2 regions of the Mesorhizobium sp. M0239 genome follow, and region 2 is predicted to be linked to the other one. Evidence: predicted binding sites of a transcription regulator. Region 2 holds the regulator's gene; the other holds the start of a gene.
The links. The regulator PhoB, encoded in region 2, activates phosphate uptake and scavenging genes when phosphate is short. The targets are predictions, from matches to a motif close to TGTCATNNANCTGTCAT.

Region 1 (3,415 bases), on a different contig from region 2:
TTCGATCTCGACCCGCATCTGCTCAAGCGCCCGTTCGACGCCGGGCTGGCCCGCCGCCGCGAGCGGGAACAGATAGTAGCGTCCGACGCCGACGGCCTTGGCACCCAGCGACAGCGCTTTCAGCACATGCGTGCCGCGCTGCACGCCGCCATCCATGATGACGTCGATCCTGTCGCCAACGGCGTCGACGATCTCGGCAAGCTGATCGAACGCCGCCCGCGAGCCATCCAGCTGCCGCCCGCCATGGTTCGACAGCACGATGCCGCTGCAGCCGATGTCGACGGCGCGTCTTGCATCCTCCACCGACATGACGCCCTTGAGGCAGAACGGACCCGACCAAAGCTTGACCATCTCGGCCACGTCGTCCCACGTCATCGACGGGTCTAGCATCTCGGTGAAGTAGCGGCTGATCGACATCGTGCCGCCGCCCATGTCGACATGCTCGTCGAGCTGCGGCAGCTTGAACCCCTCATGGGTGAAATAGTTGATCGCCCAGGCCGGCTTGAGCGCGAACTGTGCCATTCCGGCGAGATTGAGCTTGAAGGGAATGGCAAAGCCGGTGCGTTTGTCGCGCTCGCGGTTTCCCCCGGTGATGCTGTCGACGGTCAGCATCATCACCTCGACGCCGACCGCCTTTGCGCGCTGCATCATCGCCCGGTTGAGGCCGCGATCCCGGTGGAAATAGAACTGGTAGACCTGTGGGCTGCTGCTGATGCCGCGCGCCTCCTCGAGGCTGACGGTGCCAAGCGAGGAGACGCCGAACATGGTGCCGTATTTGGCGGCGGCCCTGGCGACCGCGCGCTCACCCTGATGGTGGAACAGGCGCTGCAAGGCGGTCGGCGAGCAATAGAACGGCATCGCCAGCTTCTGGCCCATGACCGTCACCGACATGTCGACCTCGCTCACTCCGCGCAGCACGTTGGGAACAAGGTCGCAGGTCTCGAAGCTTTCGGTGTTGCGGCGATAAGTGACCTCATCGTCGGCCGCGCCGTCGATGTAATTGAAGATCGGCCCGGGCAGCCGCTGCTGTGCCATCCGCCGGAAATCGGAAAAGTTGTGACAGTCGCTGAGCCGCATCATCGAATTCCAAAGGCCATGGCGGGACGAGCTTCTCGCCACCGTTCGATGCGTCGAATATCAACCTGATGCCGCCATGCCAACGGACTAATTGCCGAACTTTCGCTTGAGCACTGGTGCAGACGGAAAAGGAGCGCCTGAAGCGCCCCTTCCCGTCTGACCCGGCCGACAAAGATTACATGCCGAGATCGGAACGAAGCTCGGCTCTGGCCACTTCATATTCAGCCTTGAAGTCGTCCCGGTTGAGCAGGACCGCGGCAATAACGCTGCCGGAAATCTTGCCCATCTCGACGTCGGACGCATAGTGGATGCCGCCGACCTCGCGGTTGTGGGCGTATTCGGCCGCACGCGCCATGATCTCGGCGCGCTTTTCCGGGACCATGTCGGACAGGATGATGCCCATCATCGTGCCGACGGTGGCATGGCCGGACGGCCAGGAACCGGAGCTCGACAGCTTGACCGCCGGCTTGACGAGATCGCTGAGCTGATGCGGGCGCGGGCGCTTCCAGACATCCTTGGCCGGGTCGACGACAGCCCCTTCGGTAGCCACCACGCGATCGAAGAAAGCGCTGAATTTCGGCAGCGTTTCCTTGTTGAATTTCGGCCCCATGACGTCGGCAAAGCGCCAGACATTCTCCTCGGCATCGGCCACCGCGCTGGCGACCATCTCCGGGGTGCGCGTCACCTGCAGCGTCAGCACCTCGCCGAGTTCGGCCTTGGTCTGCGCCGAATCGTTTGCCGGCGGCGGCGGCAGGATCATCGTCAGGTCGACGTCCTTGTTGGTGACGAAGGGCTGGGCGTCTTCCGCTTGCGCTGCCGAGCCGAGGATGAGCAGCAACAGGCCTGCCGCGAGCGATGCGTATCTTTTCATAAATGCGATCCTTTGATGAGAGCAGCACAGGATCGCCGGATGCGATGACGGCCATGTGACATGACCAGCCTCCGGAAATGCAAAAGGGCGCCTCACGGCGCCCTTCGCGATCACTTGATTGTGTGGCCTAGTGGGCCACGCCTTCCCACACCTTGCGCTTGGTGAGATAGACCAGCGCGCCGAACAAAAGCAGGAACACCAGAACGCGAAAACCGGTCTTCTTGCGGTCTTCCATATGCGGCTCGGCCGCCCACGCCAGGAAGGCGGAGACGTCGCGGGAATACTGGTCGACGGTCTGCGGCGCACCGTCATCATAGGTCACCTGGCCGTCGGAGAGCGGCTTGGGCATTTTCAGCGACACGCCGGACATGAAGTACGGATTGTAGTGGGTGCCTTCCGGGATCACCATGCCGGCCGGCGGCGTCTGGTCGTAGCCGGTCAGCAGCGAGTGGATATAGTCGGGACCGCCGGCATCGTATTGTGTGAAGATGTCGAAGACGAATTGCGGAAAGCCGCGCTCGACGCCGCGCGCCTTGGCCAGCAGCGACATGTCGGGCGGGGCAGCGCCGCCATTGGAAGCAGCAGCCGCTTCCTCATTGGCGAAGGGCGGCGGGAAATGGTCGGACGGCTTGCCGGGACGGTCGAACATGTCGCCGGCATCGTTGGGGCCGTCATGGATTGTGTACTCGGCCGACAGCGTCTTGATCTGCGCATCGGAATAGCCGAGGTCCGACAGCGTGCGGAACGCCACCAGGTTCATCGAATGGCAGGCCGAGCAGACTTCCTTGTAGACCTTGAGGCCGCGCTGCAACTGCGCCTTGTCGTAAGTGCCGAATGGGCCGGTGAAACTCCAGTCCATTTCCTTTGGCTCGTCGATCGGGAAATGCGTCGGATTGGCCACATTGTGTGCCTCTTCGGCGGCGATCGCCCGAGTGCCCGCGGCCCCAGCGGCGACCGCCACGAGGCCGATCAGCGCCAGCGAGGTGAGAATCTTTTTCATGCCAAATCCCCTTAGATTCTCTACCCGCTCAGCCTTTGGTTTCCGGAGCCGCCGTAGCGCCCGCCGGATGTCCGCTGCCGCCCTTGTTCTTCTCGAGCACCGCCTCGGTGATCGAGTTCGGCAGCCGTCGCGGCGTCTCGATCAGGCCGAGCACCGGCAGCGCGATCAGGAAGAAGGCGAAGTAGAACAATGTCGCCATCTGCGCCATGAACACATAGCTGCCTTCGGCCGGCTGCGAGCCCAGCCAGCCAAGCAGGATGGCATCGGCCACGAACAACCAGAAGAACAGCTTGTACCAGGGCCGGTAAACGGCCGAGCGTACCTTCGAAGTGTCGAGCCACGGCACCAGGAACAACATGACGATGGCGCCGAACATGCACAGCACGCCGCCGAGCTTGGAGTTGATCGGCCCGACATTGAAGGTGATGGCGCGCAGGATCGCGTAGAACGGCAGGAAGTACCATTCG
Region 2 (3,415 bases):
TTCGAAATAGCCGTAGGTTTGCGAGAAGGTGTCGTGGGTCGTCAGGATCCCCGAGGTGTATTCGTAGTTGTTGATCAGAGGCTTGATGTCCTCCGGCGCCTGCGCGGCGGTGATGGTGAGGACGCCGTTCTCAACGCTGAACGGATGGACCGAACTCGTCGGGCCATAATTGGCGTCGATATACCACTGCAACTCACCATTGCTGCTCAACGTGCTGCCGTTCGGCGCTCCCCACCAGAAATTGGAATTCCAGGTGCCGTCCTGCCCGTCCCGAAGGCTCAGCGTGTTGAAATCGTCGGAGAAGGACAGCGTCATTGCGGACTTGTCTATCGGAAGTTCGAACTGGGTGGGCTGCAGCTTGTCGATGGTCGTATTCTTGAACACCAGGATTTCGTCGGATCCGAGGTTCAGCATCACGTTCGATTCCACTTGGACCATCTGTGAACGGACGGCATCGAACGAAGTGAAATCGTAGCCGTTAAGGCGGAGCGCATCGGTCGCACCGAAATCGAAGATAAGATCGCTTCCATTACCTTTGGAGATGGCGAAAGTATCGGCGCCATCGCCGCCGATCAGGACATCATTTCCCTTGCCGCCATCCAGCGTCTGGTGACCTGACCCGCCCTTGATGATGTTGTCCAACGCATTTCCGAACGCAAATCGGTTGGTGCCGGTAACGACGAGGTTCTCGAAATTGTCAGGGAGCTTGTAGCTCATCCATGTGTCGATCGTGTCGATCCCTGCCCCAGGATCCTCGACCACCTTGTTGTTGGTGGAATAGAGATGATAGTAGTCGTCGCCGGCGCCACCGTGGATCGTGACAGTGACGCCGGTGTCTCCCCAGAAGGAGTCGTTGCCGGAGGTGCCATGCAGTTCCGGTCCAGACCCGGTGGCCGAGAACCAATGAGTGGAAGCGCCGGTGTAGGCAAGAGGGATGCCTTTGGCGTTTAAGACCGTGCTCATCAGAAATCCTTCCTCATGGTGTCCGACCTGGTCAAAGGTCCGGCGACCGCTCCCAAAGCAACGCTGCAAGGAACGAGATCGTTCCACGGAATCGTCATTCGATCCGAGACCGCAATAATCGGAAGGCGGATAATGAATAAGGAGGTGATGGCTCAATGTAAATTGAAGCAATTTAGTAAAATCGTATATTTATGCAGAACACACGTCGTTTAACGAACGTATATCTAAGTTAACTCAAATTTATTCTTGCATGGCTTTCTGGTCGGAGTCTGCGGGCAAGATGGCGACGTACCGCCAAGAGCGGTCATCCTCATCAGGTTTCGAATGACCGCATTTGGGCCAAAGCGTCACGTGCTCGCTCCCCATCGATGAGACGAGTGCAACATTCCACTCTTCGCGGCTGTTGGCGACCACGTGCTAATCGAGTTTTCCCGGTCACGATCTATCGGGACGGAACAGCCACCTAGTCTTCCCTGATCGCGTAACCCGCCCCACGGATGGTGCGGATGACATCAGGCATGCGGCCGTTGTTGACCGCCTTGCGCAGCCGGCCGACGTGCACGTCGACAGTGCGTTCGTCGATGTAAATCGTCTCGCCCCAGACATTGTCGAGCAGCTGGCTGCGCGAGAACACGCGGCCGGGGTGGCGCATCATGAATTCGAGCAGGCGGAATTCGGTCGGCCCGAGCCGGATCTCGCTCTTCTTGCGATAGACCCGGTGCGACTCGCGATCGAGCACGATGTCGCCGACCTTTAGCACGCTGGACAGCACTTCCGGCTTGGCCCGGCGCAGCAGCGCCTTGACCCTGGCCATGAACTCCGGCGTCGAGAACGGCTTGACCAGATAGTCGTCGGCGCCGGTCGACAGGCCGCGCACGCGGTCGCTTTCCTCGCCTCGCGCGGTCAGCATGATGATCGGCAGCCGCTCGGTCTCTGGGCGCATTCGCAGGCGCCGGCAGAGTTCGATGCCGGAAACCGCCGGCACCATCCAGTCGAGCACGAGAAGGTCGGGAACGTTCTCCTGCAGCCGGATTTCGGCCTCGTCGCCGCGCGTCACCACCTCGACCTGGTAACCTTCGGATTCAAGATTGTAGCGGAGCAGCACGCCTAGCGGCTCCTCATCCTCCACCACCATGATGCGTGGTGCGATCATCGGCTGGTCACCCCTGTTATGCCGCTGGCGCGGACATTGCCGTCTCGTCCTGCTTCGGACGATTGGCTGGCAGCTGCGTGCCGGTCAAAACATAGTAGGCATTTTCGGCGATGTTGGTCACGTGGTCGCCGATCCGCTCGAGGTTCTTGGCGCAGAACAACAGGTGCGTGCACGCCGTGATGTTGCGGGGATCTTCCATCATGTAGGTCAGCAGCTCGCGGAACACCGAGGTGTATTTGACGTCGATGCGTTCGTCATTGTTTCTGAGCGTGGCAAGCGCTGCCGGGTCGGCGGCGGCGTACTCGTCGACGACCCCCTGCACCTGGATCAGCACCAGTTGCGCCATCGCGTCGATCGAATGCGAAAGGTCGTGCGGCGTGACACTCAGCCCGACAGTGCCGACGCGCTTGGCGATGTTCTTGGCAAGGTCGCCGATGCGCTCAAGGTCGCCGGCCATGCGGATCGAACCGACCACCGCACGCAGATCGTTGGCCATTGGCTGGCGCTTGGCGATCAGCGTGATGGCGCGATCGTCCAGCTCGCGCTGGCGTGCATCCATGATGGCATCATCGGAAACCACGCGCTGCGCCAGCGCATTGTCCGAATTGAGCAAAGCCCTGGTCGAGCCACTGACCATCGAGCGGGCGAGATCGCCCATGTCGCGGATCAGCTGGCTGATCTGCTCCAGATCCTCATCGAAAGATGCGACGGTATGTTCACCCATGATCTTCGTCCCTCGTATGCCTGAGCTCAGCCGAACCGGCCGGTGATGTAGTCCTGGGTGCGTTTGTCGTCGGGGGTGGTGAACATCTTGTCGGTGGCGCCCTCCTCGACCAGATAGCCTAGATGGAACATCGCGGTGCGCTGCGACACGCGCGCTGCCTGCTGCATCGAATGGGTGACGATGACGATGGTATAGTTCTGACGCAGTTCGTCGATCAGTTCCTCGACGCGAGCGGTGGCGATCGGGTCGAGCGCCGAACACGGTTCGTCCATCAGGATCACCTCGGGTGACACGGCGATGGCGCGTGCAATGCACAGACGCTGCTGCTGGCCACCGGAAAGACCCGTGCCAGGTTCTTGCAAACGGTCCTTGACCTCGTTCCAGATCGCCGCCTTCTTCAGGCTCGACTCTACGATCTGGTCCATGTCGGCCTTGCGCTTGGCCAATCCGTGGATGCGCGGACCATAGGCAACGTTCTCGTAGATCGATTTGGGGAACGGATTGGGTTTCTGGAACACCATGCCGACGCGCGCCCTGAGTTCGACGACATCGATGTTCTTGTCGTAGATGTCTTC

Region 1: a site for PhoB is predicted at 1,993-2,009, ahead of NKI99_RS07935 (acid phosphatase). Genes of this name have one in related genera too.

What each region holds. Positions count from the first base shown of each region.
Region 1 covers NZ_JAMYSG010000006.1:133,090-136,504, forward strand. Annotated here, with positions in the region: gene NKI99_RS07930 (alpha-hydroxy acid oxidase) at 1-1,077, opposite strand, end outside; gene NKI99_RS07935 (acid phosphatase) at 1,253-1,948, opposite strand; gene NKI99_RS07940 (cytochrome c1) at 2,076-2,948, opposite strand; gene NKI99_RS07945 (cytochrome b) at 2,977-3,415, opposite strand, start outside.
Region 2 covers NZ_JAMYSG010000019.1:68,106-71,520, reverse strand. Annotated here, with positions in the region: gene eglC (endo-1,3-1,4-beta-glycanase EglC) at 1-963, opposite strand, end outside; gene phoB (phosphate regulon transcriptional regulator PhoB) at 1,427-2,116, opposite strand; gene phoU (phosphate signaling complex protein PhoU) at 2,133-2,840, opposite strand; gene pstB (phosphate ABC transporter ATP-binding protein PstB) at 2,867-3,415, opposite strand, start outside.